Regions from separate parts of the Chelatococcus sp. CO-6 genome, predicted to be linked through region 4. Evidence: predicted binding sites of a transcription regulator. Region 4 holds the regulator's gene; each other region holds the start of a gene.

Region 1 (4,941 bases), 2.1 Mb from region 4:
TTCCTGACCCCGATCGCCACCCCGACCAACCTGATGGTCATGGGCCCGGGCGGCTACGCATTCAGCGACTACTGGAAGCTCGGCCTGCCGCTGATGCTCTGGTTCTTCGTCGTCTCGGTCTTTCTCGTCCCACTGATCTGGCCGTTTTGACCGTGCGATCGATTCTTGAACAGGTCGAAGTGTCCCGCCTCGATCATCAGGCCAGGGCTAAGACGAAGGCCCTACACGCCGAATGGCTGGATGGCGTCGACCAAGAACGCCGTTCAGCTCACTTCTTGCTCACCCATGCGCCGACAGTGCCATAGCGTGAGCCGGCGAACTTTTCCGGCGCCAGCATGTTGCCAAGCGTGGCGATCTCCTCCGGCGCAAGAGCAATATCCGCTGCGGCGACGTTCTGCTCCAGATGGACGATCTTCCGGGCGCCGGGGATCGGCACGATGAAATTTCCCTGGCCCATGACCCACGCCAGCGCGAGCTGTGCAGCCGTCACCCCTTTGTCAGCAGCCATCTGCTCGAGCAACTTCACGAGCGCGACGTTGGCGGTCATGTTCTCCGGACTGAAGCGAGGCAGTGCCCGCCGGAAATCCCCGGCATCAAAATCGTCCGGCTTCTGGAATTTGCCCGTCAGGAAGCCGCGTCCGAGCGGACTGAACGGCACGAAACCGATACCCAGCTCGCGACAGGTGTCGAGGACTTCCCCCTCCGGATCACGCGTCCAGAGCGAATATTCGCTTTGAAGCGCGGAGATCGGATGGACGGCATGGGCCCGGCGGATGATGTCAGCTCCCGCCTCCGAAAGACCGAGAGCGCGCACCTTGCCCTCCTTCACAAGGTCGGCCATGGCGCCGACGGTGTCCTCGATCGGCACCTGCGGATCCACGCGGTGCTGATAGAACAGGTCGATCACGTCAACGCCGAGCCGCTTCAGCGATGCCTCGGCCACCGCGCGGACGTGCTCCGGCCGGCCGTCGACACCCGCCATGGCGCCCACCCCCTGTTTGCTCGGATCGATCTTGAAGCCGAACTTGGTGGCGATCACCACCTTGTCCCTGTGGGGCTTCAGCGCCTTGCCGACGAGGATTTCGTTTTCGAAGGGGCCATAGACTTCCGCCGTGTCGAAGAAGCTGACCCCAAGGTCGACCGCTCGGTGGAGCGTGCGGATGGATTCGTTCTCGTCCTGCCCCCCATAGGCGTGGCTCATGCCCATGCAGCCGAGCCCGACGGCGGAAACGGTAAGGTCCGGGCCGAGTTGACGTCTCTTCATCGGTTGCTTCCTTGTTTTGACTGTATTTTCTCAGCTATGGGCCTGAATCGCTTCCGCGGCGCGCGGAAGGGAAGCGGAGTGGGAGACTTAGGGCGAAGGCGCCGGGAAAGCTGCCCTCATCTGAGGGACGAGCTTGGCGGCTGCGCGCCCAATTTTTGGTCCGAGAGGTAATCTCTGCGTCTGCCCGGAAGCGGAAATAGCGGCGAAGAAGAATATAGGTCGTTGTTGCGGACGAAGCGGTCGCTAACAGTTGAGCGATCGAACCTGCCGAGATGGTTTTTACGGCTCTTTCCAACGTCCGCAAAGGGCTAATGGGAAGGATTGCAAAGGCCTGGTCGCTAATCGACAGACCAAATCTGAGGCACTTCGATGACAGGAAAGGCCGATCACGACCTCGATCCCTGCAGGCTGGACGTCTGACAGGACTGCAGCACGAGGGCTTCTGCACGACGAAGCAGCGAAGCTGGCTATATCGGTTCGCTTATTCCGCCGGCCTGACCTCCTCCTGGGCCAAGGCGCCGAGCTGGTGGCGATAGCCCCTCAACTCATAGCCGACGACGGTGACGACGGGCGCGAACATCAGGATGACGAGACAGACTGCCATATCGACGCCGGAGAGCGGGGCAATGACGGCGAGCGCCACCACCGCCGCGGTCGCGAGCAGAAGCCAGGTGTGGAAGCGGTCGAACCTGCCCATGAGATAGCTGTAGAGCGCGTATATGGAACCGACGAATACGCTGATCGGAACCGCAACGGTGAGCACGGTCGCAAGCGGGCCGATGTGAGCCTCGTGCTTGATGAAGCTGGCCGCGACATGAAGACCGGCCCCCGTCGCCACGATCGACGTGACGATCACCATCTGCGTGTAGCCCCAGCCAAAGGCCTTGTCGCGTCGCGTGTGCAGGATTCGCGCCGAGGGCAGGATGAAATAGACCCACCACATGGCGAAGGTAAGCCCGGTGCCGGCGAGGCCTGCCAGTCCCGCATCCAGAGACCAGCCGTGCTCCTCGACCACCATCGACAGCGCGGCGACTGAGCCGACGACGCCCTCGCCGAGAGCGATGATGGCGAACAGACCGTGACGCTCCGCGATGTGATGGGCGTGCCAGGGCGTACCGCCGTCCCTGCGCTCGGCGATGACGGGTCCCGCCAGCTCGATCAGGACGAGAACGACGACGAAGGCGAAGGTCGGGCCGAGCGTCAAATGCGAGAGGCTGAGCGAAACCCAGCCGACCTGTGCGATCAAGATCGCGACCGCATAGGTCAGGCAGGCGCGCCGGCGCGCTGGATTCTGGCTGGCGGCGCGCAGCCACTGGAAGACCAGGGCAACGCGCATGATCACATAGCCGAGCACCATGACCGAATTGTCGAGATATCCGCCGTGCTCGAGGGAGGCGAACATCGGCGGCAGTCCGACCGCGAAAATGAGCACTCCGATCATCTGCCCCATGGTCGCGACGCGGAACACCCAGTCGTCCGTGTCATAGGCCGAGGCGAACCACGAGAAATTCACCCAGGCCCAGCAGATGGCGAAGCTCGCGAAGCCGAAGCCGATCAGGGCGACGGCGTAGTGGCCTTCCGCCAGCGCGTGAGCGTAGCGGGACGCCGCGAAGGAGAAGCTCGTCACGAAGGTCAGGTCGAAGAACAGCTCGAGCGGTGTTGCCGCACGATGCGCTTCGTGCGGGTCGCGCCCGCCCATTCTCCGCGCATGGTGATGCAGGCTGTCCGGTACGGGGGTCGCGGTGCTCATGGCCGGTGCATTCGTAGTCAAGGCGACGAGAGGCTATCGGACCCCCGCCGACAGCGAAAGCAGAGAAGTGGACGGGCGACACGCCATGGATGCGAGGCGGAATGGCAGGTCGCTGCTTTGGGAGATGGGGAGCGCATGTCACGCCCGTCCCAGGCGAACGGCAGCAACCGTCCGCTCGAACCGTTCTTCAGGGCGAAACCAGGGAGAAGTCAGCGTATCGAGGATACCCATTCAGGGCCCGTAACCGCAGCGCGCGCTCGCGCGCTCCAAGGTCAGCGGAGAGTGTGGCGGCCTGAATTCATGAAAAGAGCGGTCTCGGCCGAGCATTGTCCTTCAATCGTCAGCCGCGGCTCGGGAGGCTCCATCGACCTGCTGCGCAAGTGCCCACTGTCCAGGGTTTCCGCCTGGCGTGGTCGGAGCTATCATTTTGTACAATCACAAGAACGAGGGGGAGGGACATGCTCGCGCAAGGTTCGGCCTCGCCGGATCGTCGACGGGTGTTGGCCGCTGCCGCGGCCGTCCTCCTGGCGCGTGGCGCGCAGGCCGGCGAAGCAGCGCCAGCCGGGCAGATCCGCTTCGGCCTGACGCCGGTCTTCCTCAACAACGATCTCGAGCTGCTCGGCCGGCTTCAGGGCTATCTCGAACGTGCCACCGGCCATCCGGTCAGCCTCATCACGCGGCGGACCTACCAGGAGATCACGGCGCTCCTGACCACGCGCCAGATCGATGCGGCGTGGATCTGCGGCTATCCTTTCGTCACGCACCGCAGCGAACTGCAGCTGGTTGCCGTCCCGCTCTGGCGCTCGCGACCGCTCTATCAATCCTACGTCATCGTGGGCAGCGACAGCGAAGCGCGTGACGTCTCCGATCTCGCCGGCGGCATTCACGCCTTCTCCGATCCCGATTCCAATTCCGGCTTCCTCGTCACGCGCGCCCTGCTGGCGGAGATGGGCCTGCGGCCCGAACGCTTCTTCGCCCGGGCGTTCTTCACCTACGGCCATCGCAACGTCATCCGCGCTGTTGCGAGCGGCCTCGCGGGATCAGGCTCGGTCGACGGCTATGTCTATGAGGTCATGGCCCAGATCGAGCCCGAGCTGACGGGGCGCACGCGCGTTCTGCGGCGATCGGAATGGCTCGCCTTTCCGCCCGTTGCGGCGCCGCGCACGCCACTCGACGAGATCCGGCTCGCGAAGCTCGCCGAGGCACTCCTTGCGATGCCGGCGCACCTCGACGGACGCGCGGTCCTCGCCATGCTGCGCCTTGACGGATTTGCCCGCGAGGAGGCGAGCCTGTTCGACGCGATTGCCGCCAAGGTCGACCTTCTGGCGCGGGCGGGCTGAACGATGCTCAGCCGCCTCGATCCGCGCTCCTGGCCCATCACGGTGAAGGTGCCGCTGGCCGTCGCCAGCCTGATGGTGCTCGTCGGCCTCATCCTCTCCGAACGCGTCCTCGCCCGGCTCGCCGACACGCAGGAGCGGCACCTGCGCGATCTGGCCCAGAGCTATCTCGACGGCCTGTCCTCGGCGGTCGCGCCTTCCATGCTGCGTGACGATACCTGGGAAGTCTTCGACGCGATCGAACGCGCGCGGGACCTGCACAGGAGCCTGCGCCCGCTCGAAACCGTCGTCAGCCATGCCGACGGCCGGGTGATCGCCGCCTCCGATCCGCGCCGGCATCCCGTTGGATCGTCGAACGAGGAGCGCCAGCGCGTGCAGGCGGCCGGTGCCGAGAGCTTCAGCTTCGAAGCGGGGGCTGACACGGCGACGGCCGTGCGCAAGCTGTCCTATCCGGGGCAGACGGTCGGCTTCATCGAGGCGGTGTTCGACACGCGCCATCTCGCCGCGGAGCGGCGCAGCGTCATGCTCGCGCTCGTTGCGACGAACGGCCTTCTCACGCTCCTCCTCGCGACGGCGGGCTGGCTCCTCGT
Region 2 (4,941 bases), on a different replicon from region 4:
GTGAGCGTCGCGACATCCGGCCCTGCAAGCGAGGCCGTGATGGCCTGCACATGGCTGTCGACGCTGACGCGCGAGGAGATGCCGATGCGCATCAGCCGGTAATGCGCGTCCTCGGCGATGGGCGCTGCGCTGCCGATGCCGAACACCTCGACGCGGCTCGCCTTGCGGATCGCGCCGATCGCGGCGCGCATGGCGGCGACGTCGAGCGCCTTCTGCGTGTCCTGCAAAGCCTGCAGGTCCGACTTGAAGACCTTGTCGATGACGGCCTCGACCGTATCGGTCTCGGCGAGATCCTCGTGGATGAACTGCACCGGCTGCACGAATTCGCGGGCGAGCGCGATCTTGACCTGCTGGAAGCCGCGTGCACCGAGCATCTGGCAAAAGCCGATGACGCTGCCCTCGCTGGCGCCGGCACGCTCGGCCACCTCCGTCACCGACATGTGGATGACGTCGCCGGCGTTGTCCCTGATGAAGTCGGCGATGCGCGCCGCCGTCGGCGGCAGGTCCGGGCGCAGCACCGCGACGCGGTCGAGCACGCCGTTGAACTCGCCCGCGCGCAGCGCCGCCTGCCGATCCTTCTGCTGACCGTTTGCCGGACCCGCCATCAGGCCACCTTCCTTTCCATCGCGCCGAGGCCTTCCACGAAATCGCCGGGCCGGACGTGCAGGAAGCGCATGCCCGCCCGCATGGCACCCTTGCCGTCGGTGGCCGGATTGTCGCCGATCATGACCACCTCCTGCGGCGGAAGGCCGAGCCGCTCGCAGCCGAGGCGGAAGAGCAGCGGCTCGGGCTTGCCCACCACCTCGCACTCGCCCGCCCCGGCGCAGGAGAGGATGGAAGCCGCCAGCGCGCCGACTTCCGGAACGGGCTCGCCGAGCGGCCCACGGTGGTGCGTGTCCGGACAGGCGAGAACGAGCTTCGCCCCGAGGGAGACGGCATGCGCCGCTGCCGCGAGGCGCCGGTAGCTGAAGCGCCGGTCGCGTCCGACGATGATGATGTCGCAGGCGCCGGTCGACAGCCGCAGCCCGCGCCGGCGCGCATAGCGCTCCAGCGCCGGCCCCGCGAGCAGCATTACCCGGGCGCCCGGATGGCGCTGCGCCACAAGGTCGATTGCCGTCGTGCCGGCGAGGACGATGCGTTCGGCAGCGACGGCAAGGCCGAGCCGCCCGAGCAGGCGCGACAGCTCGTGCGGCGTGTGCTCGGCGTCGTTGGAGACGATGGCGAAGCGCCCGCCGGTTTCGGCGACGAGCGCGGCCACGCCCGGCAGGAGCCTGCGGCCGCTGATGAGGGTGCCGTCGAGGTCGAGGAGATAGCCGCGGGGGCGGGACATGGACACCTGATTTGCCGTCGTCGAATTCCTTGCGGAGGCTTCATTGATATATTCTCAATGTCAATATGATTTTTGATTGAGCAACATTCATTCGACTGTCACACGACGGCGCTAGGTGTGCTGCCGAACCCGAACGGCGGAGACCGGCCCGTGCTCGAATATGCCCTGGCGAGATTGCTGCGCATGGTCGTGACGATGCTCGTCATCGTCACCGGCGTGTTCTTCGCCACCCGGCTCTCGGGCAATGCGGTCGACTTCATCGGCGGCGAAGGCCTCAGCGCGGCGGACCGGGCGACCCTCGTCGCCTATTACGGCCTCGACGCCTCCTGGCTCGAGCAGTACTGGCGCTACCTGCGTGCCCTCGCCGAGGGAAATTTCGGCATTTCGCTCGTCGAGCGCCGGCCGGTCTCGACCATCGCCCTGGAGCGGGTCGGCCCCTCCCTGCAGCTCCTCGTCGGTGCCGTGCTGCTGACCCTCGCGGTTGCCGTGCCGGCGGGTACGCTCGCCGCGGTCTACCGCAAGTCCTGGGCCGGCAGCATGATCATGGGCGCGGCCTTCCTCGGCTACGCCATCCCCAATTTCGTCCTCGCCGTCCTGCTCATCCTCACCCTCTCCTTCTGGCTCGGCTGGCTGCCGAGCTCCGGCAACGGCTCGCTCGCCCATTTCGTGATGCCGGTCGTCGCGCTGTCGGCCTTCTACATCGCGAGCCTGACGCGCTTCACCCGCAACGCCATGCTCGACGTCCTGAGCCAGGACTACCTGCGCACCGCCCGCGCCAAGGGTCTCGCCGAACCGCGGGTCATCTTCAAGCACGCGCTGCGCAATGCGCTCATCACCATTCTGTCCGTGCTCGGCCTGCAGATCGCCGGCCTCGCCGCGGCCGGCAACGTCGTCATCGAGACGATCTTCGCCTGGCGCGGCATCGGCGAGATGCTGGTCTCCGCCGCGCTCCGGCGCGACTACCCGGTGCTGCAGTTCGGCGTCATCGCCGTGGCGCTCGCCGTCATCCTCATCAACACGCTCGTCGATCTCGCCTACGGCGCCGCCGATCCGCGCGTGCGCCTGGCAAGGTCGTGAGGGAGGCAAGGCCGATGGTCCACACCACGCTTTCCGCGCCGCCCGCCGCGCCGTCGCTCCTCCACCGCGCCACGCGCCTCGGCGCCGGGCTCGCCGACGTCTGGGCGGACATGAACTGGATCGTGCGGCTCACCGCGGTGCTCGGCCTCGTCCTCGTCGTGCTGGCGCTCGCCGCCCCGCTCATCGCGCCCTTCGATCCCAATGCCCAGAGCCTGCTGTCGCGGCTGAAGCCGCCGATGGGCCTTGCCGGGGCAAAGGACGGTTATCTCCTGGGCACGGACGAGCTCGGCCGCGACATCCTCTCGCGCTGCCTCCACGGCCTGCGCCTGACGCTCGGGGTCGCGCTTCTCGGCGCGGTCATCGGGCTTCTCCTCGGCGGCAGCCTCGGGCTTTTCGCCGGCATCGCCGGCGGCCGGGTCGACGATCTCGTCATGAGCCTCGTCGACATCCAGATCGCCGTGCCCTTCACCCTTGTGGCGCTGCTCACGGTGGCGCTCCTCGGCGGCGACCTCACCGTGCTCATCGCCGTGCTCGGCATCGCCTATTGGGAGCAGTACGCCCGCATCACCCGCGGCGAGGTGCTGCGCCTGCGCGAGATGCCCTTCATCGAGGCAGCACGCGCCGCCGGGGCCTCGGGCTGGCGCATCGCGGTCAAGCACATCCTGCCCAATCTCGTCTCGCCGCTGGTCGTCGTCTTCACGGTCAACATCTCCAACATCGTGCTGCTGGAATCGACGCTGTCCTTCCTCGGGCTCGGCCTGCGCCCGCCGACGGCGACGCTCGGCGCCATGGTGGGGATGGGGCGCGACTACCTGCCCTCGGCGCCCTGGATCGTCGCCGCGCCGGCGCTCCTCATCCTCCTCGTGACCTTCGTCATCCAGATGCTCGGCGACTTCCTGCGCGACCGCACCGACGTGCGCCTGCGCGAGCGCTGAGCGCCAATCGAGAGACCGGAGGCGGACAGCCGCCGCCTCCCAGCAAGCAACGGCGGGCCGCACGGCGCGACCGCCACAACGGAGGCCTTCACGCCATGATGACCCGCTCGCTCGTCCTCGCCCTCGCGGCGACGTCGCTCGCAAGCCTCGCCCCACTCACCCCCGCGCTGGCGGCCGAACTGAAGGTCGGCGCCTCCAACATGCCGCCCTATCTCGATCCGGGCCGCGACCATTCCAATGTCGGCTCGCAGTTCTACTACAACAGCTTCGACACCCTGATCGAGAAGGACCACTCGACCGCCGAGGCGAAGTTCCTGCCCGGCCTCGCCACGCAATGGAACCGCATCGACGACCTGACGATGGAGTTCAAGCTGCGGCCGGGCGTCGTCTTCCACAACGGCGAGCCGCTCACGGCCGACGACGTCGTCTTCTCCTTCAACCGCATGTTCCAGGCGAGCTTCCCGCCCTATGCGGTGCGCTCGAAGGACCGGCTGAACAACTTCGACGTGGCCGAGAAGGTCGACGACCTCACGGTGCGGGTGCGCACGAAGAAGCCGGAGCCGCTCTGGGAAACGCTCATCAACATGCAGCAGCTGATGATCGTGCCCGAGGACTATGTGAAGGGGCTGACCGGCGACCCCAAGGTCGCCGAGAATTCCGACTTCGAGGCCTTCGCGCTCGCCCCGGTCGGCTCCGGCCCCTACCGTATCGCCGAGTTCATTCCCGGCGAGCGCATCGTCTGGCAGCGCCATGACGCGTTCTGGGGCGACAAGGCCCCGTTCGAGCGCGTCACCGTGCGCTCCATCCCCGAGATGGCGACCCGCATCACGGCGCTGAAGAACGGCGAGGTCGACATCATCACCAACCTGCCGCCGGACCAGCTCGCCACCGTCGAGGCCGACCCGAACCTCAAGACGGCCGGCATGGTGACGCCGCTCTTCCACGTGCTCATCTACAACACGCTCAACGAGAAGATGGCGAGCCCGAAGCTGCGCCAGGCGCTCAACCACGCCATCGACCGGCAGACCCTGAGCGAGGCCCTGTGGCAGGGCAAGGCCGTCGTGCCGGCGAGCCATACCATGGAGCCCTTCGGCGCCCTCTACATGCCGGAGCTCAAGACCTTCGAATACGACATCGAGAAGGCCAAGGAGCTGCTCGCCGAGAGCGGCTACAAGGGTGAGGAGATCCGCATCGACACCTCGGCCACCTATTACACCAACGGCCTCCTCGCCATGCAGGCCGTCGCCGAGATGTGGGGCGCCATCGGCGTCAAGACGCGCATCAATGTCGACGACAAGTGGACGGGCAACGACCCGACGATGAACGCCCGCAACTGGTCGAACCCGATGTACTTCCCCGACCCCTTCGGCTCCTTCGGCGTGATGTGGGCGCCGGGCGGCCCCTCCGAAGGCGAGGGCCGCTTCAAGACGGACGCCGACTATGCCGAGAAGTGGGACCGCTTCCGCTTCTCCACCGACGTCGCGGCGCGCCGTGAGGCCTATGGCGAATTGATGGAGCGCATCAAGAACGACCCGCCCTTCCTCGTGCTCTACCAGCCCTACGAGAGCTGGGGCATGCGCAAGACCGTCGACTGGGCGC
Region 3 (4,941 bases), 2.0 Mb from region 4:
AGCGTCGGCACGATGTCGCCGATGTAGCTCGGGAAGCGCCAGAGATTGGCGAAGAACTTCGCAAGGTCCACCTCGCCCGCCCAGGCGGACAGGCCGACGAGCGCGGCAAGGACGAGGCCGCCGAGAAGGACCTGCCGGCGCTTGGCGGCGACGGCCGCGCCGTAGGCATCTTCGAGCGCGCGCAGGCGCGGCTCGGGCAGGCGGGCGATGGCGTGGGACATGGATGGATACTTCGTCAGCCGGTGGGCCGGAGGCAGCACGCCGTCATGCCCGCACCTGTCGGGGGTATCCACGCCTGACCGCAAGCGACGTCGGACGGGCGTGGATGGCCGGGACAAGCCCGGCCAGGACGATGGAAGGCGTGATCGGCGGCAGGAATGGCCTGCCGAACGGGTGCGCTCAGGACGCCTTCTTGCGCTTCAGGCGGTCGACGAACTCGATGAGCTCGATGGTCGCCTTGTAGTCCTGCGTCGTGACCGGGGCGAAGCCCTTGTCCTTGCCGTCGGAGAGCTTGTCGAAGGCGGTCTTGTCCTTCTGCGGCGCCTCCTGGAAGGCCTTGGTGATGGCCTGCTTGAGGTCCGCCGGCAGGTTGGTGAGATAGGCGTAGGGCGAGCCCTGGATGAGGTCCGACTTGTAGATGATCCGGAAGTTCTCCTTCTTCGCCATGCCCTTGTTGGCCATGCGCGTCAGGTTTGAGTCGTTCTCGGAGTTCCACCAGTTGAAGGCGACGTCGACCGTGCCCTGGTCGAGCGCGGAGACAGCGTTCTCGTGGCTGCCGGCATAGACGACCTTGCCGAAGAACTGCTCGGGATCGATGCCCTGCTTGTCGAGGGCGAAGCGCGGCACGTTGTTGCCCGAGGTCGAGTTGGGGTCGACGAGGCCGAGGTTCTTGCCCTTGAGGTCGTCGATCGACTGGTAGGGGCTGTCCGCCTTCACATAGGCGACGGAATAATAGCCGACCGTGCCGTCGGAGTTGATCGTCGTCACGAAGGGCTCGACGCCGCCGCTCGTCACCTTGACGGCGCGGGAGAGCGAGGCAGGGCCGTAATAGGCGATGTGGATGTTGCCGGCCTTCTGGCCCTCGATGACCGCGGCATAGTCGTTGGCGATGCGCAGCTTCACCGGCACGCCGAGTTCCTTCGACAGATAGGCGACGAAGTCGTCGTAGCGCTCGTTCACGCCCGAGGCGTTCTCGGCCGGGATGACGGCGAAGGTGATCTCGGGATACTTCGCCTTCCAGTCCTCAGCGAAGGCCGGGATCTGGGCCATGCCGGCGAAGGCGAAGGACGCGGCGGCGGCACCGATGAGGGCGCGGCGGTTCAACATCGTGGTCTCTCCTCAAGAGTAAGGTCCGGCGCGGATCGCTGCGCCGGCGTCCATCGCGGCGCTCAGGCCGGGATCGCGACAGGGGAACGGGCGCCCCATCCGGCGGCTGCCGGGGACGTTGCGCCCTCGCCGATGACGTCGGCGGCCTCGAGCCCGTAGAGCTCGCGCGCCACGTCGTCGGTCAGGCTTTCCGGCAGGCCGTCGAAGACGACGCGGCCCGCGGCCATGCCGACCAGGCGGTCGCAGTAGCTGCGCGCCAGATCGAGCGAATGCAGGTTGCAGATGACGGTGATGCCGTAGGTGCGGTTGATGCGCTGCAACGCGTCCATGACGATGCGCGTGTTGCGCGGATCGAGCGAGGCGATCGGCTCGTCGGCCAGGATGATCTCGGGCGACTGCGCGAGCGCCCGGGCGATCGCCACGCGCTGCTGCTGGCCGCCGGAAAGCTGGTCCGCGCGCTGCGCCGCGAGCCCGGCGATGTCGAACTGCTCGAGCGCCGCGAGCGCGATCGCCTTGTCCTCCGGCGCCCACAGGCGCACGAGGGATTTCGCCGAGGGCGCGGCATTGAGCCGGCCCATGAGCACGTTGGTGAGCACGTCGAGCCTGCCGACGAGGTTGAACTGCTGGAAAATCATGGCGCAGCGCGCCCGCCAGTCGCGCAGCTCACGGCCCCTGAGGCCCGTCACGTCGACGTCGCCGCAGCGGATGCGCCCGTCGCTCGGGTCGACGAGCCGGTTGATCATGCGCAGGAGCGTCGACTTGCCGGCGCCGGAGCGGCCGATGACGCCCACGAAGGAGCCGGGAACCACGGTCAGCTCGACACTGTCGACAGCCGTCTTCGCACCGAAACGTCGGCTGACGCCTTCGAGAACCAGCATGCAGCAACCTCCACGATTGCTGCGTTAGCTAGATCGAGCAGGCGACACTATCATGACAATCAATAAATTGATCAATTTGCCATCTAACAACTTTTCAATACTGTTGATACCGTCACAACAGCGTCACATCGGCACACGAAACCTGCGCGCCACCTCCCGGGAGACGAATGATGGGCAAGCGCCTCGGCGAAACGCCGACGATCCACCCGACCGCCAGCGTCCTGCGCTCGACGCTCGGCCGCTACACGGAGGTCGGCGCGCGCACGAGCCTCGTCGAGACGACGCTGGGCGACTACAGCTACATCGTGAACGACGGCGACGTCATCTACACGACGATCGGCAAGTTCTGCTCCATCGCCGCCCAGGTGCGCCTCAACCCGGGCAACCACCCCATGTGGCGGGCGAGCCAGTCCCACTTCACCTACCGCGCCTCGGCCTATTTCGAGGGAGAGGAGGACGAGAGCGGGTTCTTCGACTGGCGCCGGGCCCAGCCCGTCACCCTCGGCCATGACGTGTGGATCGGCCACGGCGTCACGGTGATGCCGGGGGTGACGATCGGCACCGGCGCCGTCGTCGGCTCCGGCGCCGTCGTCACGAAGGACGTCGCCCCCTACGCCATCGTCGCCGGCGTGCCGGCAAGGCCCATCCGGCCCCGCTTCCCCGCCGCCGTCGCCGAGCGGCTCATGGCGCTCGCCTGGTGGGACTGGAGCCATGAGCGCCTCCACGCCGCCCTGCCCAACTTCCGCGCGCTGCCGGTCGAGGCCTTCCTCGAGAAGTACGGCGGCTGATCCGGCCTCAGCGGGCGACGTCGGAGGCTTCCGCGGCACGGACGATGGTGTCCGCGTCCGCCGGCAGCATCAGCCGCTCGTCAACGAGCTTGCGCGCCGCGCCGGAGACCGCCGCCACATAGGCCGCATGATCTTGATAGCGCTCCTCCAGCGACAGGCGCCCGTCGCCGGCCTCCTGCCGCGCCGCCTTGGTGCGGGCGAGCGGGATTTCGGAGCCGGTCAGGCCGCAGATGGCGCCCTCGGCGAAGCCCGCCTTGCGCAGGTTCCAGCCGAGATAGGTCGCCGTCGGCGCCTCGATCACCGGCAGGCGGATGCCCGCGACCGCATGCCCGTCGGCATCGACGCGCGGCAGGAAGACGGGATAGGCCGGTCCTGCGACGGGCGGCATGCGCGTATGGTCGACGAGCGACTTTTCGTTGTGCTCGCCCGCGAATTTCAGGCCGGGAATGCCGTCGTAGCCGGCCTCCTGCGCCGCGACGAGCGTGCCTTCTTCCAGGCCCGGATAGCGGCTCGGCGGCGGCTCCCGGCCCTCGGCCACCCAGGCATCGAGCACGACGAGCAGCGCGCGCATGGGCGCGCCGGCGTGCAGCGGATTCGACGGCAGCTGGCAGGCCGCCGCCGGCGCGGACTTGGCGCCGAAGGGCGTGAAGTGTGGCAGCCCGGCGAAGTAATAGGCGCGCACGTTCTCCGGCAGCGCCAGGGGCTTGCCGGCCGTGTCGGTGACGACGAGCGACAGGCGCGCCTGCACCGCCTCCGTGTCGGTGTCGGTCTGGATCACCTTGGGGCAGGAGCCGGCGGCCTCGCAGCGCTTCAGGATGCCGTCCGTAGTGCCGCCGATCGGGTCGAGGCTCGTCGCATAGGAGAACGGGAAGGCGTCGCCCGGATAGAGATGGTCCTCGTGATCGCGCGAATAGCGGCCCGGCTGGGCGAAGCGCGCATTGGTGAAGGTTCTGCGCGCGCCGGCGATGTGCGGCATCAGGCCGTCGAACACGGGCCGCCCGCTCTCGTCGTCGTTGAACCCCTGGTAGACCAGGTCGCGCAGGAAGCGGCCGCTCTGGGAAATGCCGATGGCATAGGCGGCCTTCAAGGCCGGCGCGCCGTCCGTGGCGAGAGGATTGGCGCCGCCGTCCGGCGCCGCGCCCTCGTAGCGCAGGAAGGAGACGAGGTCGCGCACGGCGGCAAAGCCGAGGCCCATGACCTTCGGGTCCTTCGCCGCGTAGATGAACTCGTAGATGGCGCCCGCATCGAAGCCCGGCGCCTTGGTGATCTCGATGCGGGTCGGGCTCAGATACTTGAAGGAAAGTCCGGCCGGCGTCGCGCGCGCATCGCCTTCCCGGGCCCGCACCGTCAGCCGCGCCTTTCCGGGATCAGGATCGGCCGCCGGATAGGAGAGATCGACGGCAACCACCGGCCCCTCTGTGCCCTTGGTGTCGTCGAAGACGAATTCCTCGCGGCTCTCCCCCGTCACGCCGGGCACAATCGGCACGTCGAGGCCCAGAAGCCCGCCGGCGGTCGCGAGGTCGCCCTGCCATCCGCTCCAGACGAGGGTGTAGCCCTGGTCCATGAGGAAGCCGTTGCCGGCATCGGCGGCCGAGACCGGGTCGTTCACCATCGGAGCGTCGTTCAGCAGGCTGAGCCCGAGCTTGCGGCCGCGGTTGGTGACTTCGTAGAGGAGCTTGCCGTTGCCGCGCGCGGGATCGGCCGGCTTCAGGATGTGCACGTCGGTCGAGAAGACCACTTCGCCGGCGGCGTTCCGGGGCGCGAGCGCCAGGTCCACGATGCCGGCGTTGCGCGCATCCTCCGGCTTCACCGCCATGGTGACGCGCGCCACGATCTTCTCGTAGGGGCCGGCCTCGAAGCTGCGGCCGGCGAAGGCCGGCGCCTCGGTGCGCGTGACCTCGAAGCCGACGACGCGCGCCTCGGCGCCGGCGGCGAGTGCGACGAAGGAT
Region 4 (4,941 bases):
CCGGTGCAGATCTACCTGTGGTCGGACCTGCCGGAGCCGCTGTTCCAGGCCAAGACGGCCGCCGCCATCCTGGTTCTGCTCGCTTTTCTCTTTATCATGAACGGGCTCGCCATCCTGCTGCGCCGCCGCTTCGAGCGCCGCTGGTGAGCCGCGTCCCGAGCCGAAGGGAGTTCTCTATGATGACGACGATGCCGAACATCGAGCTGGCCAAGGCCACGGCGGCCGAAGCCGCGGACGAGGCGGTGACGAAGGTCGTCGCCCGGGACGTCAACGTCTACTACGGCGACAAGCACGCCCTGCACGATGTCTCGATCGACATTCCCGAGAAGGCGGTGACGGCCTTCATCGGCCCGTCCGGCTGCGGCAAGTCCACCTTCCTGCGCTGCATCAACCGGATGAACGACACGATCCCGATCTGCCGCGTCAGCGGCCGCATCGAGATCGACGGCAGCGACATCTACGACCGGGGCCTCGACCCGGTGCAGCTGCGGGCGAAGGTCGGCATGGTGTTCCAGAAGCCGAACCCCTTCCCCAAGTCGATCTACGAGAACGTCGCCTACGGGCCGCGCATCCACGGGCTCACCAGTTCCAAGGCCGACCTCGACGAGGTCGTCACCATGAGCCTCAAGCGCGCCGGCCTCTACGAGGAGGTGAAGGACCGCCTCACCTCGCCGGGCACCGGCCTCTCCGGCGGGCAACAGCAGCGCCTGTGCATCGCCCGCGCCATCGCCGTCAATCCCGAGGTCATCCTCATGGACGAGCCGTGTTCGGCGCTCGATCCCATCGCCACCGCGAAGATCGAGGAGCTGATCGACGAGCTGCGCGAGAACTACACCATCGTCATCGTGACGCACTCGATGCAGCAGGCGGCGCGCGTCTCGCAGCGCACGGCCTTCTTCCACCTGGGCAAGCTCGTGGAGGAAGGATCGACGGAACAGATCTTCACGGCCCCGCAGGACAAGCGGACGCAGGACTACATCACCGGGCGCTTCGGCTGAGGCCGCCGCAGGAACAAGGATTGCCGACGATGACCGATCATATCGTCAGCTCGTACGACGTCGAGCTCGACACCCTGCGCAGCAAGATCGCCGAGATGGGCGGCATCGCCGAGAAGATGCTGGGCGACGCGACGATGGCCCTGGTGCGGCGCGATGCGGCCCTCGCCCAGGCGGTGATCGCCGTCGACGAGCGGCTCGACGCCCTGCAGCACGACGTCGAGGAGCGCGCCGTGCTCACCATCGCCAAGCGCCAGCCGATGGCGGTGGACCTGCGCGAGATCGTCTCCGCCATCCGCGTGGCAGGGGACATCGAGCGCGTCGGCGACCTCGCCAAGAACACCGCCAAGCGCGTCGTCGCCATCAGCAACGAGATGCAGCCGCAGAAGATCGTCGGCGGCGTGCAGCACATGAGCGACCTCGTGCAGGCCCAGCTCAAGGACGTGCTCGACGCCTATGCGCAGAAGGACACGGCCCGCGCGCTCGACGTGTGGCAGCGCGACGACCGCATCGACGCGCTCTACACCTCGATCTTCCGCGAGCTCCTGACCTACATGATGGAAGATCCGCGCAACATCAGCTTCTGCACGCATCTCCTGTTCCTCGCCAAGAACATCGAGCGCATCGGCGACCACACCACCAATGTCGCCGAGACCATCCACTATCTCGTCACCGGCAAGCCGCTCGCCGCCGAGCGGCCGAAGAGCGACGAGTCGAGCTTCACCACGGTGCCGGTCGCCGGCCAGCAGTAAGCGTCGATCACGCGTAACGGAAGGACCGATGGGACCTCGTATCCTCATCGTCGAAGACGAAGAGCCGCTCACACTCCTCCTGCGTTACAACCTCGAGGCCGAAGGCTACACCGTCGACGCCGTCGCCCGCGGCGACGAGGCCGAGGTGCGCCTGCGCGAGCAGGTCCCGGACCTCGTGTTGCTCGACTGGATGCTGCCGGGCCTATCCGGCATCGAGCTGTGCCGGCGCATGCGCGCCCGGCGCGAGACCGAGCGGCTGCCCGTCATCATGCTCACCGCCCGCGGCGAGGAGGGCGAGCGCGTGCGCGGCCTCGCCACCGGCGCGGACGACTATGTCGTCAAGCCCTTCTCGGTGCCGGAGCTGCTGGCGCGCGTGCGCGCGCTGCTGCGCCGCGCCAAGCCGGGCCATGTGGCCACCCTCCTCACGGCCGGCGACATCGAGCTCGACCGCGAGACCCGGCGCGTGCGCCGTTCCGGCCGCGAGCTGCACCTCGGCCCCACCGAGTTCAAGCTGCTCGAGTTCCTGATGCAGAGCCCCGGCCGCGTGTTCACGCGTGAGCAGCTGCTCGATGGCGTCTGGGGCCACGACGTCTACATCGACGAGCGCACGGTGGACGTGCATGTCGGCCGCCTGCGCAAGGCCATCAACCGCGCCCGCAAGCCCGATCCCATCCGCACGGTGCGTGGCGCCGGCTATTCCTTCGACGAGACCTTTTCGCACGCGGAGTGAGGGGCGGCGGTGCCGGCCGCCCGTCCGCTTCCTCGCCATCAAAGAAAAAGGCCGGAGCGTCGCCGCCCCGGCCTTTCGTTTATCTTAAAGCCCGCTGCGAGGCTCAGGAGCGCATCACCTTCTTCTCGCGCCGGCGGTCCGCCGCCGGCTGGTAGGCGATGCGCGCATGGTGCGCGCAATAGGGCATGCCGAGCAGGGAGCGGGCGCCGCAGAAGCGGAAGTCCGGCGTCGTCGGGTCGCCCATCGGCCAGCGGCACATGGCTTCCCGCAGCTCCATGATGGTGACGCGCTCGCTCAGCGGCACGACCACCTCTTCCTGCGGCTGGAACTGCTGCTGCGGCACCGCCTCGGTCTCGAGCTCCGGCGCTGCGGCGAGGGCCGTGTTGCCGCGCACGACGGTCTGGCCCGACGGCTGCGCCATGGGATGGCTCGGGCTGCGTGTGGGCGCCGCCTTGCGTGGCCGGGATGCCGCCGGGGCCGCCGACTTGGCGCGGCCGGAGAGGCCGAGCCGATGCACCTTGCCGATGACGGCATTGCGCGTCACGCCGCCGAGCTCGGCAGCGATCTGGCTGGCGCTGAGGCCCTCGGTCCAGAGCTTGCGCAGCAGCTCCACCCGCTCGTCGCTCCAGGTATTGCTCTGATCGCTCATCGCTCTCTCCGCCCGGCTCGTCTCGGCGCGCGCAAGGGAAGCGCGAAAGAGGCTCTCGCCTCGTCGCATCCTGCTGCAGGTAGCGCCGATAGGGAATTGGCCACACGATATGTCGTGGTCTGTGGCTCGGAAACTACAATATGAGGGAAGGCGCGAGCAAGGCTTCGCGCCGGCCGATCTGCGTTTTCCCCAAGATCATGACAGCAATCGGGCGCCGGCTGATCGATCGTATCAATGCGATTGAATTGACAGGCTCCGTGACCCATCTAAAATTGTGGACGGTGCCGCCCCTGCCCGGGCGGCACTTTGATTTTCGGGAAAATCCGAGGCGTCCGGCGGCAGGCCGGCGCCTCATCGCGGAGACGAGAGACGTGACTTCGCCGCTTCTGCAGACCTATGCGCGGGCCGACATCGAATTCGAGAAGGGCGAGGGCGCGTGGCTCGTGACGCGAAGCGGCGAGCGATACCTCGATTTCGGCGCCGGCATCGCAGTCAACGCCCTCGGCCATTGCCATCCGCATCTCGTCGAGGCGCTGACCGCGCAGGCCGGCAAGCTCTGGCACACGTCGAACCTCGTGCGCATCCCCGAGGGCGAGCGGCTCGCCCAGCGGCTGGTCGATGCCACCTTCGCCGACAATGTCTTCTTCACCAATTCCGGCGCCGAGGCGCTGGAATGCGCCATCAAGATGGCCCGGCGCTACCATTCGTCCAAGGGCCAGCCCGAGCGCTTCCACATCGTCACCTTCGAGGGCGCCTTCCACGGCCGCACGCTGGCGACCATCGCCGCCGGCGGCCAGAAGAAATATCTCGAGGGCTTCGGCCCCAAGGTCGAGGGCTTCGACCAGGTCGCCTTCGGCGACTGGGAGGCGCTCGAGGCCGTCGTCGGCCCGCAGACCGGCGCCATCCTCATCGAGCCGATCCAGGGCGAGGGCGGCATCCGCGCCGTTGCGCCCGAGGCGTTGCGTCGCCTGCGCAAATTCTGCGACGAGCGGGGCCTCCTCCTCATCCTCGACGAGGTGCAGAGCGGCGTCGGCCGCACGGGCAAGCTCTTCGCGCACGAATGGGCCGGCATCACGCCGGACATCATGGCGGTGGCCAAGGGCATCGGCGGCGGCTTCCCCATGGGCGCCTGCCTCGCCACCGCCGAGGCGGCGAGCGGCATGACCTATGGTGTGCACGGCACCACCTTCGGCGGCAACCCGCTCGCCATGGCGGTCGGCAATGCGGTGCTCGACGTGGTGCTGGCGCCCGGCTTCCTCGATCAGGTGGCGCAGACCGGCCTGCTCCTGAAGCAGCGCCTTGCTGCGCTCAAGGACAGGCATCCCGGTGTCATCGCCGAGGTGCGCGGCGAGGGGCTGATGCTCGGCCTCAAGCTCGCCGTGCCGAACACGGAATTCGTCGATGCGGCGCGGGCCAACAGGCTCATCGTCATCGGCGCCGGCGACAACGTGGTGCGGCTGCTGCCGCCGCTCACCATCGGCGAGGCCGAGGTGAGGGAGGCGCTGGAGCGCCTAGAGGCGACCGCCGCCGCCGTCGAGGCCGCCCGCTCGGCCGAGAAGGGAGCAGCGTGATGAGCGGCTCCGTGCGTCACTTCCTCGACCTCACCGATTTCACGCAAGGCGATCTGCGCCAGGTGCTCGACGCCAGCGCGGCGTTGAAGGCCGGGCGCCGCAAGGGCCAGCCGCCGAAGGAGAAGCCGCTCGCCGGCAAGGTGCTGGCGATGATCTTCGACAAGCCGTCGACGCGCACGCGCGTGTCCTTCGACCTTGCCATGCGCGAGCTCGGCGGCGAGCCGCTGATGCTGACGGGCAAGGA

Evidence for each region. Region 4 encodes PhoB, which activates phosphate uptake and scavenging genes when phosphate is short. Its sites were predicted from a motif close to TGTCATNNANCTGTCAT; they were not measured.
Region 1: a site for PhoB is predicted at 3,342-3,358, ahead of AL346_RS18895 (PhnD/SsuA/transferrin family substrate-binding protein). Genes of this name have one in related genera too.
Region 2: a site for PhoB is predicted at 1,416-1,432, ahead of AL346_RS24300 (HAD-IIA family hydrolase). Genes of this name have one in related genera too.
Region 3: a site for PhoB is predicted at 2,246-2,262, ahead of phnC (phosphonate ABC transporter ATP-binding protein). Genes of this name have one in related genera too.

Annotation. Positions count from the first base shown of each region.
Region 1 is NZ_CP012398.1:4,050,369-4,055,309, reverse strand. It holds gene AL346_RS18910 (SLC13 family permease) at 1-150, shown strand, start outside; gene AL346_RS18905 (aldo/keto reductase) at 269-1,264, opposite strand; gene AL346_RS18900 (low temperature requirement protein A) at 1,746-3,014, opposite strand; gene AL346_RS18895 (PhnD/SsuA/transferrin family substrate-binding protein) at 3,473-4,354, shown strand; gene AL346_RS18890 (sensor histidine kinase) at 4,358-4,941, shown strand, end outside.
Region 2 is NZ_CP012399.1:822,093-827,033, forward strand. It holds gene AL346_RS24295 (MurR/RpiR family transcriptional regulator) at 1-605, opposite strand, end outside; gene AL346_RS24300 (HAD-IIA family hydrolase) at 605-1,330, opposite strand; gene AL346_RS24305 (ABC transporter permease) at 1,481-2,407, shown strand; gene AL346_RS24310 (ABC transporter permease) at 2,422-3,342, shown strand; gene AL346_RS24315 (ABC transporter substrate-binding protein) at 3,438-4,941, shown strand, end outside.
Region 3 is NZ_CP012398.1:4,332,407-4,337,347, forward strand. It holds gene phnE (phosphonate ABC transporter, permease protein PhnE) at 1-221, opposite strand, end outside; gene phnD (phosphonate ABC transporter substrate-binding protein) at 400-1,326, opposite strand; gene phnC (phosphonate ABC transporter ATP-binding protein) at 1,389-2,204, opposite strand; gene AL346_RS20200 (DapH/DapD/GlmU-related protein) at 2,372-2,992, shown strand; gene AL346_RS20205 (alpha/beta hydrolase domain-containing protein) at 3,000-4,941, opposite strand, start outside.
Region 4 is NZ_CP012398.1:1,977,646-1,982,586, forward strand. It holds gene pstA (phosphate ABC transporter permease PstA) at 1-147, shown strand, start outside; gene pstB (phosphate ABC transporter ATP-binding protein PstB) at 180-998, shown strand; gene phoU (phosphate signaling complex protein PhoU) at 1,028-1,747, shown strand; gene phoB (phosphate regulon transcriptional regulator PhoB) at 1,776-2,477, shown strand; gene AL346_RS09300 (GcrA family cell cycle regulator) at 2,581-3,126, opposite strand; gene AL346_RS09305 (aspartate aminotransferase family protein) at 3,498-4,697, shown strand; gene argF (ornithine carbamoyltransferase) at 4,697-4,941, shown strand, end outside.